DNA from 2 places in the Oscillibacter sp. GMB15532 genome. Region 1 is predicted to be linked to the other one. Evidence: predicted binding sites of a transcription regulator. Region 1 holds the regulator's gene; the other holds the start of a gene.
The links. The regulator NrdR, encoded in region 1, represses ribonucleotide reductase genes. The targets are predictions, from matches to a motif close to CACNANATNTNGTG.
Positions count from the first base shown of each region.

Region 1 (4,632 bases):
GGCGTGAACGCGGTACTTCACCATGGCGTCCCGGGCGGAGCGGTTCAAGGTAGTCATCAGCCGGTACATCAGCTCCGCGCCCTCAGAGGAGAGCATCTCCGCCTTCTGCGCCGTGGACAGCACCCCGATACCGATGGGCTTGGTCAAAAGCAGCACGTCGCCGGGCTTCGCTCCCGAATTGGTGAGCACCCTGTCGGGATGGACAAAGCCTGTGACGCACAGGCCGTATTTCGGCTCGTCGTCCAAAATGCTGTGGCCCCCGGTGATCAGCGCCCCCGCTTCGTATACCTTGTCATACCCACCCCGGAGCATCTGGTGCACCGCTTCTTTGGGCATGGATTCCGGCACGGCCATGATATTCAGGCACAGCTTGGGTTCTCCGCCCATGGCGTACACATCGGACAGTGCATTGGTGGCCGCGATCTGGCCAAAAAGATAGGGGTCATCCGCGATGGGCGGGAAAAAATCCACCGTCTGCACCAGAGCCAGCTCGTCACTGACCTTGTAGACCGACGCGTCGTCGCTCTTGTCAAAGCCCACCAGCAGATTGGGGTCGCTGTGGACCCGGATGCCCTCCAGCAACTGGCTCAGCACCCCCGCGCCCACCTTTGCGCCGCACCCGGCGCACTTTGCCAGCTTTGTCAGCTTGACATTCTGTTCTTCCATGGATACGCCCCTTTCCCGGCTTCCAAAAAAAGCCGTCCCGTTTGCTTTCAACATACCATGCGCCCCGCCCCCTGTCAACGCATGGCAGACGGGTGGCGATGGGTGAAACACGGAAAAAGACTGCATAAAAAATGCGCGGGAGAAACATTTTTCAATCTCTCCCGCGCATTTTAATTCGGAAAATTAAAATTTTTCAAATCCGGCGCAAGTAGCTCCGCTGTTTTGAAAGCATACTCGTAAGACAACATTTACCTGATATTTATGGGAAGAAGTCATCCTTGTTCGTCTTTTTCATCTTCATCCAACTGCTTTTGAATTTTCGCCTGTTTTTTCTGATTGAGATAAGCAAAGAATGCCTGCACAGCAAACGTAGAAGCAGTTGCGCTGATAAACGTAATTGCCAGCACCGCGATAAAATAACCCATGCCATCCTCTTTATAGCGCTGTGCGTATTGTGCATAGTTCAAAACACCGTTGATTGCCGTTACTGCTGTTCCCGCCATCAAGCTGTTCACCAAAAGCATCCCCTTGGTCCGCTTTCCTTCGCCGTATAAGTCAAGGCCCAGCGTCATGTATCGGACAATCATGTACAAGGACATTCCGAAAAAGCAGATCGCCTCAACTGCGTATTGCTTAAACGGAGCATTCAGAAAAAATTGCTGTACGAGGATTGATAACAAAAGCACCGTCATTAAAATACCGTTTGCTTCACTGTTTATTTTACGGCGCTGCGCCGCAACTCTTTCGTCTTGCATATTTTGTCTTTTCATTTCGATTCCTCCCAGAATAAATCGTTTAGTGTTTTGTCAAGCGCCTTACAAATCGCGATGCAGAGGTTCAGCGTGGGGTTATAATCCCCTGATTCTATCAGCCCGATGGTCTGGCGGGTAACGCCTACGGCTTTTGCCAGGTCATCTTGTTTCATGTCCGATTCCATGCGAGCAATTTTCATTCTCTTGTTTTTCATAAAATGCCCCCTTTCATAGTCACAGTATATACTATACATTTCTTAATGTCAAATATATATTGCATTCCATCGCAAAAGCCGGGGAGCAGAATGGTTTTTATCCTGCTCCCCGGGTTTTATTTATTTTTTCATGTGGCAGCCCCGCCCGCTCTATTGCGGCGCGACGCTTTACGTCTAATTTTGACGCTGCTCTTACACCGAAACGGATTCGGACAGCTCCAGTCCCGGGTTGTGCTTGAGCAAAAAGCCCACGGACCACTCGCCACCAAAGGCCACGAGATGTCTGCCCCGGAAATCTTCCAGAACCTCCGCACCCATGCACAGCGTCAACTCCTTCGGGTCCTCCACGGGGCTTGCGGAAATGCGGCGCAGATGCTCGTAAGGCAGGCCGTACATATACAGCTCCACGCCGTATTCGTTTCTCATGCGATACTCGAACACGTCGAACTGCAACGTGCCCACTACGCCCACGATGACTTCCTCCATGCCCGCGCCGGGAACCTTGAATATCTGGATAGCGCCTTCTTGGGCAATCTGCTCCGTCCCCTTAATAAACTGCTTGCGCTTCATGGTGTCCTTGGGGCTGACCCGCATGAAATGCTCCGGCTCGAAAGTAGGGATGCCGGAAAAACTGAACTTTTTTCCCGGCACGGTAATCGTGTCTCCGATGGAGAAAATGCCGGGGTCGAACACGCCGATGATATCGCCCGCGTAGGCTTCGTCCACGATCTCCCGCTCAGCAGCCATCATGGTCTGAGGCTGGCTCAGGCGCATTTTTTTGCCGGTCTGCATGTGATAGACCTCCGCGTCCCGCTCAAACTTGCCGGAGCAGATGCGCATGAACGCAAGCCGATCCCGGTGGGCCTTGTTCATGTTGGCCTGAATTTTGAACACAAAGGCGGAGAAGTCGGGGGAAAACGCGTCCACCACGCCGCAGTCCGCCGTGCGGCTCAGAGGTGCGGTGGTCATACGCAAAAATTCCGCCAGAAAAGGCTCCACGCCAAAGTTGGTCAACGCAGACCCGAAAAACACGGGGCTGAGCTTTCCGGCGCGGACGGCTTCCATATCAAATTCCCGGCCCGCACCCAGCAACTCCACCTCGTCCCGCAGGGTGCTCCAGCGCTTTTCGCCGATCAGCTCGCCCACCTTGGGGTCTTCCAAATCCACCTCGGTGGCCTCCGCCTTTTTCCCGTGGCCCTCGCCCTGAAAAAAGAGGATACGGCTCTTTTCCCGGTCGTAAACCCCGGCAAACTCCCGACCGCAGCCGATGGGCCAGTTGACCGGATAGGTGTCGATGCCAAGCTCCCGCTCCACCTCTTCGCACAGCGCAAGAGGGTCCTTCGTCTCCCGGTCCATCTTGTTGATGAAGGTGAAAATGGGGATATTCCGCAAAGCGCAGACGCGGAAAAGCTTGCGGGTCTGCGGCTCCACGCCTTTGGCCCCGTCGATGACCATGACGGCGGAATCCGCCGCCATCAGCGTGCGGTAGGTATCCTCGGAGAAATCCTGATGGCCCGGGGTATCCAGAATGTTGATGCAATACCCCCCGTGCTGAAACTGCATCACCGATGAGGTAACGGAAATGCCGCGCTGGCGCTCAATCTCCATCCAGTCGGAGGTGGCGGCCTTGGCCCGCTTGCCCTTCACCTCACCGGCCTGGGCAATGGCGCCGCCGTACAGCAGAAATTTTTCCGTAAGGGTGGTTTTACCGGCGTCGGGATGCGAAATAATCGCAAACGTGCGGCGCCGGGAGATTTCGTCTTTCAGGGCGGACATGGCGTTACTCCTTCGTTCTTATGAATCTGATGAACCTTTTTAATTTATCACATCGCCGGGTGCTTTGCAAGTTATTGTCCGCAATTCCGGCGGGAAAATCAACTTTTTCGGCGTGTCTCCGCTGAAAAGTCTGAATTTTTGTCCAAAACGGGCAAAAAGAGGCCCCGGGCGCGGCCCGGGACCCCTATTTCTCTATGGCATGCGCGCCGGGAACCGCGTTTCCTACCGCGTAAAAAGGGTTTATTGCTCTGCCAAAAGCTTGTTCAGCTCCGACATGAAGGTATCGATGTCCTTAAACTGGCGGTAAACGGAGGCGAAGCGGACATAGGCCACCTGATCCAGCTTGCGAAGCTTTTCCATCACCAGCTCGCCGATGTGCTCCGTGGTGATTTCCCGGTCCAGTCCGTTTTGCAGCTCCTGCTCCACCTCGTCGGCGATGCGCTCCAGTTCCGCCAGCGGCACGGGCCGCTTCTCACAGGCGCGGATCATGCCGCCCAGAACCTTGCTGCGATCAAAGCTCTGGCGGCTGCCGTCCTTTTTCACCGCCACCATGGGCAGGCTTTCCACCGTCTCATAGGTGGTGAACCGGTTACTGCACGACAGGCACTCCCGCCTGCGGCGGATGCTGGCCCCGTCGTCGGTGGGGCGGGAATCCACAACCTTGCTCTCGGCGAACCCGCAATAGGGGCATTTCATCGGGCGTTCTCCTTCCTGGCGGCAGGGCCTGTACATTCCGGCCCTGGGGCGGAAGCATCACGGGGCAGGCCGCGCCGAAAATTATTCTTTCAAGCACAGTATACCACAACGCAAAGCGTTGTGGTATACGTCAATTGCTTTTTATAAAAATTTTTTGGCCCCTTTGCATTAAAGGCTCAGGGCATCATTGGCCTCTCCTGTGAATCGAAGGCATAGACGACGTGCAGCGTCCCCTCAATCCGGCATATTTTTGCAAAGCAGAACAGCGGCGTAAGCGGAAAGGGCTTTGCCGGGTCATAGGGGATTGCCACCAGCAGCCGCCCCTCCCCCTGCTGGGTCAGCACACCGGAAACACCTTGCAGCATATGGGAAAGCCACGGGGATTTCAGCAGCCGCTCCGGCGCGGGGACCCGTTCCCATGCCCGCTCTCCCTCCCGCCGCGCGTCGCAGCGCAGAAGCTTTCCAAGGTCCGCCGTCTCCCGGCGGCTCAGTCTGCGGCGGATGGAATATGCCCCGCCCTCCGGCGC
Region 1 is NZ_JBEVTO010000003.1:278,345-282,976, reverse strand. It holds gene selD (selenide, water dikinase SelD) at 1-666, opposite strand, end outside; gene ABVS15_RS05695 (DUF6773 family protein) at 939-1,436, opposite strand; gene ABVS15_RS05690 (helix-turn-helix transcriptional regulator) at 1,433-1,633, opposite strand; gene ABVS15_RS05685 (peptide chain release factor 3) at 1,826-3,409, opposite strand; gene nrdR (transcriptional regulator NrdR) at 3,650-4,105, opposite strand; gene ABVS15_RS05675 (hypothetical protein) at 4,282-4,632, opposite strand, start outside.

Region 2 (4,632 bases), on a different contig from region 1:
GGGTGGCCTCCAGATTGTAAAGGTCGCCGTACTGCTCCTGATAGTCGCTGAGCCGCTGACGCATATGGTTCAGCACATCCTTGGCAAAGGATTGGGACTCCGGCGCTGTCAGGTCCCTGCGCAGCCAGGCGGCGTTCAGCGCCGCTTCGTTCATGCCGACAAGGCCGATGGTGGAAAAGTGGTTGCCAAAGCTGCCCAGATACCGCTGGGTATAGGGATACAGTCCCGCATCCAGCAGCTTGGTGATGACGGTGCGCTTGGTGTTCAGGCTGCGGGCGGCCACGTCCATCAGCTTGTCCAGCCGCCGGTAAAAGTCCGCCGCGTCCTTGGCAAGATATGCGATGCGGGGCAGGTTTACCGTCACCACGCCGACGGACCCGGTGGATTCGCCGGAGCCGAAGTAGCCGCCGGACTTTTTCCGCAGCTCCCGCAAATCCAGCCGAAGGCGGCAGCACATGCTGCGCACGTCCGAGGGTTCCATGTCGGAGTTGATGTAGTTGGAGAAATAGGGTGTCCCGTATTTCCCGGTCATCTCAAAGAGAAGACGGTTGTTCTCCGTGTCACTCCAGTCAAAATCCTTCGTAATGGAGTAAGTGGGAATGGGATACTGGAAGCCCCGGCCGTCCGCGTCGCCCTCCACCATGATTTCGATAAAGGCGCGGTTTACCATGTCCATTTCCTGCTTGCAGTCCCCATAGTTAAAGTCCATCTCCCTGCCCCCCACGATGGCGGGCTGGCCTGCAAGATCGGTGGGAACGGTCCAGTCCAGCGTGATGTTGGAAAACGGAGCCTGCGTGCCCCAGCGGGACGGGGTGTTCACCCCGTACACAAAGGACTGGATGCACTGCTTCACCTCTTTTTGGGAGAGGTTGTCCACTCGCACAAAGGGGGCCAGATACGTGTCGAAGGAGGAGAACGCCTGCGCCCCGGCCCACTCGTTCTGCATGATGCCAAGGAAATTCACCATCTGGTTGCAAAGGGTGGACAGGTGGCTTGCGGGGGAGGAGGTGATCTTGCCCGGAATGCCGCCAAGGCCCTCCTGAATCAATTGCTTCAGGCTCCATCCCGCGCAGTAGCCGGTGAGCATGGACAAATCGTGAATGTGGAGATCGCCGCTTTTGTGGGCCTGTGCCACCTCCGCATCGTAAATCTCGCTGAGCCAGTAGTTGGCGGTGATGGCCCCGGAGTTGGATAGAATCAGCCCGCCCACGGAGTAAGTGACGGTGGAGTTTTCCTTCACCCGCCAGTCGTTGATGTGCAGGTAGTTGTTCACCAGGTCCTTGTAATCCAGCACGGTGGAGCCTAAATTACGGATTTTCTCCCGCTGCTTGCGGTACAGAATGTAGGCCTTGGCCACATCGCTGTATCCGGCCTTGATGAGAACGTTTTCCACGCTGTCCTGAATCTGCTCCACTGAGATGGAGCCGTCCTTGATGTTGTCCTGATAATCCGCGGTGACCTTCAGCGCCAAAAGATCGATGATGTCGGGGTTGTAGTCCTTTCCCACGGCGTCAAACGCCTTGGTGATGGCCACGCTGATCTTGGACAGGGCAAAGTCCACGACCTTGCCGTCCCGCTTCAAAACTCGATACATACCGCTCCCACACTCTCTTAAAGTATTTCCGCTTCGCGGCGGCGGGGCAAACTGCCCTGCCGCCGCCTGCGTACCAAAGATAGGCCCATATACCGTCAGAACGGAAAGACGCCGAAGCGTCCTTCCGTTCTTATTCTAGCGGGGCTGTTGGGGGATGTCAATTAGAAGAACTCCTATATCTTGTGGAGTATTTCATAAAAAATGCCAATTGCGCCCAGATTTAGTAGGAACGCGAAAAACATAACTGTACACCAAATAGCATTTTGTGACGAAAAAAGTCAGTATTTGTCGAAAAAGGTGAGTACCGCTCAGTCCACGCCCCGGAGAGAAACTTCTCCACAAAAGGGGCGGACAGCCTCGGCAAAGGTACGCATTTCATCGGGGGAGAAGCCGTGCAGCCCGGAGCCAATCAGTTCCCCGGAGTCGGCGAAGTTCTGGAAAAAATAGCGCCGTGCCCCGTTCAGCCATTGGGCAATGGACAGCAAATCCGCCTGAGTGTGAAGCTCCCGCACCAGCGTGGTACGGAATTCATAGTCCGTCGGTCCATCCATCAAAAGCGCGGCACTCTCCTCCACAGGGGCGGTGTCAAAGTCCATTACGCCCACGGTCAGAGGGTACTTTGACAGGCTGTTTTTGATATCCATGGCTACATAGTCGATGCTTCCTGTCTCAAGCAGGGCACGGAGCCGCTGGGGATAGCACCCGTTGGTGTCCAGCTTCACCGCAAAGCCCATAGACTTTACCCGGGCGGCAAAGTCCGAAAGCCCCTCGTGCAGCAGCGGTTCCCCGCCGGAGAGCACCACCCCGTCCAGCAGTCCCCGGCGGGAGGATAAAAACGCAAGAATCTCCTGCTCCTTATACCGCTCCTGCTCCTCGGCGGGCGCGATGACCAGACGGGCGTTGTGGCAATAGGGGCAGCGGAGGTTGCACCCGCCGGTGAAGACCGTGGCCGCCACTTTACCGGGAAAGTCAACCAGTGACAGAGTTTGCAGTCCGCAGAAGGTCAAGGCAGTTCCTCTTCTTCCACCTCGCCTGCGCGTCTGCGGATCGAACCGGGCTGTAGGGAGAGGAGAAGCCCCAGAAAGAAGAGGGCACAGCCGCCTAGCAAGGCGTAGTTCGAAAGGCTTCGATTGCCTGCCAGTGCGGCAGCGCAGAGAACGACGCTGCCTCCGGCGAAAAAGGAAAAGACCTGCACCGAGCCGTCTTCAAAGGCGAAGGAGGACAGACGGAAAAAGGCCAGCGCGGCAAAGCCCAGAGCCAGCAGCTCCGGTGCATAGGTTTCCAGCGCGGGGTTTGCGGCGCGGACCCGGTAGTCCAGCACCAGATGAAACACCAGCGCCACGGGGGCAGGCAGAAGTAAGACTGGTGGCGGGGTCCTGCGGGAGCGAGAGTGCCGCCCGGCACCTGCCGAAAAAGCGACGGGCAGCAGACACAGGGCGGAAAGCGCGGTCAGGCCGCCGCAGGCCAGCGCAACTCCTGCGGGAGGGGCCCCGCTGCCGGGAAAGCCTGCGGGAGCTGAAAGGGCGGCCCGTACCTCTGCCCCCCCGGAAAGAGCCAGCAGGAAGACGCCGACCAGCAGCAGGGGTGCGGCTCCCTGCGCGGAAAAGACATCCTGAAACGGGCGGGGGTCGGGGCGGCGATCAGGCAGGCGGCGGGCAAGCAAAAACAGCCCCACCCCCAAAAGAGCCAGCAAAACCCACAGAAGATGTCCGAAAAGATTTCCGGGAACGCTCAGTCCGGTTTCCGGAATCAAGCCGGTGCGCGCCTGCGCCAGCCGCAGAAAAAAGGCCGCCGCGCCGCCCGCCGCCGCCAAAACAGCCATAGCCGTGGTGTGTTTCATTCCGGTCCTCCTTGAAAAGCCGGGCATAGCCCCCGGCGCAATTTGGTAATATTTTTCGCTCGCCCGGTTTGCGGTGTCTTCGTAGCGGGCGGAGATTTTCCCGCCACGCCCCAAAGGAAGCGGTACTGCTCCGACCGTGGGGACGAGACGCGTGCAGGGTTCCCCGTGATTGCTAAAGGCGCAAAGGGGCTGATACTGGGGTCATTATACGCCCGCCAAGGCGGTTTGTCCACACCGCGGCGAGGGAAAACGCATCGGGCGGCGAGGTTGCCGCTTTGGGCAATCCATGTTATAATCAAACGCCGCAAAATTCGACAGCTTATACGCAGGACTGTTTTTTATCTTCCGCGCATATGCTGAAGAAACCGCGGATTGCGGGCGTACTTTGATCAATTTACGGAAAGTGTACAGGCTGTTCAAAAGGTAAATGCTTTTTGGAGCGGCGGGAAAGGAAACGAGATGAGACGGTATCTGGGCATGTCGGCGGTGCTGCTGGGCCTGCTTTTTTTGCTGCCGCTGATTACCGTGACGACCCATGTGGTCCGGCGGGAGGCGGAGGCGGGGACGAAGCGGGAGCTGAAGCCGGAAACGCCGGAAATTGAGCTGCTGCCCCAGGGGGAGACGGACGGGTCTTACACCATCCGGGTTCTGCTGGGGGAAGAGGTGAAGACCATGACCATGGGGGAATATCTTCAGGGTGTGGTGCGGGCGGAAATGCCCGCCTCCTTCGAGCAGCAGGCCCTGTGCGCCCAGGCGGTGGCGGCACGGACCTATACGATGTATAAGATGGCCACCGGCGGGAACCACGGCGACACGGCGGATGTCTGCGGTGATCACACCTGCTGTCAGGCGTATCTTGATAAGGAGACTGCCGCGTCCAACTGGGGGGACAGCGCGCAGGCTTACGAGGCGAAGGTGGAAAACGCCGTCGCCCTCACCGACGGGCAAACGATTCTATACGGCGGGCAGCCCATTTTGGCGGTGTTTCACTCATCCTCCGCCGGGAGCACAAAGCGGGCGGGCGAGGTGTGGACTGACGATCTGCCCTATCTCCAGAGCGTGGAGAGCCCGGAGGGGGAAAGCGTGCCCAATTATTACAGCCGCGCGGAGTTTACCCCGGCGGAGTTCAAGAAGCTGTTTCTGGCGGCCTATCCGGAGGCGGACCTGTCCGGCGCTGCCGGAGGATGGATGAAGGATT
Region 2 is NZ_JBEVTO010000001.1:356,580-361,211, reverse strand. It holds gene ABVS15_RS01645 (ribonucleoside triphosphate reductase) at 1-1,594, opposite strand, end outside; gene ABVS15_RS01640 (anaerobic ribonucleoside-triphosphate reductase activating protein) at 1,903-2,601, opposite strand; gene ABVS15_RS01635 (hypothetical protein) at 2,598-3,434, opposite strand; gene spoIID (stage II sporulation protein D) at 3,894-4,632, shown strand, end outside.
Region 2: the regulator NrdR is predicted to act here: its motif matches at 1,766-1,779, upstream of ABVS15_RS01645 (ribonucleoside triphosphate reductase).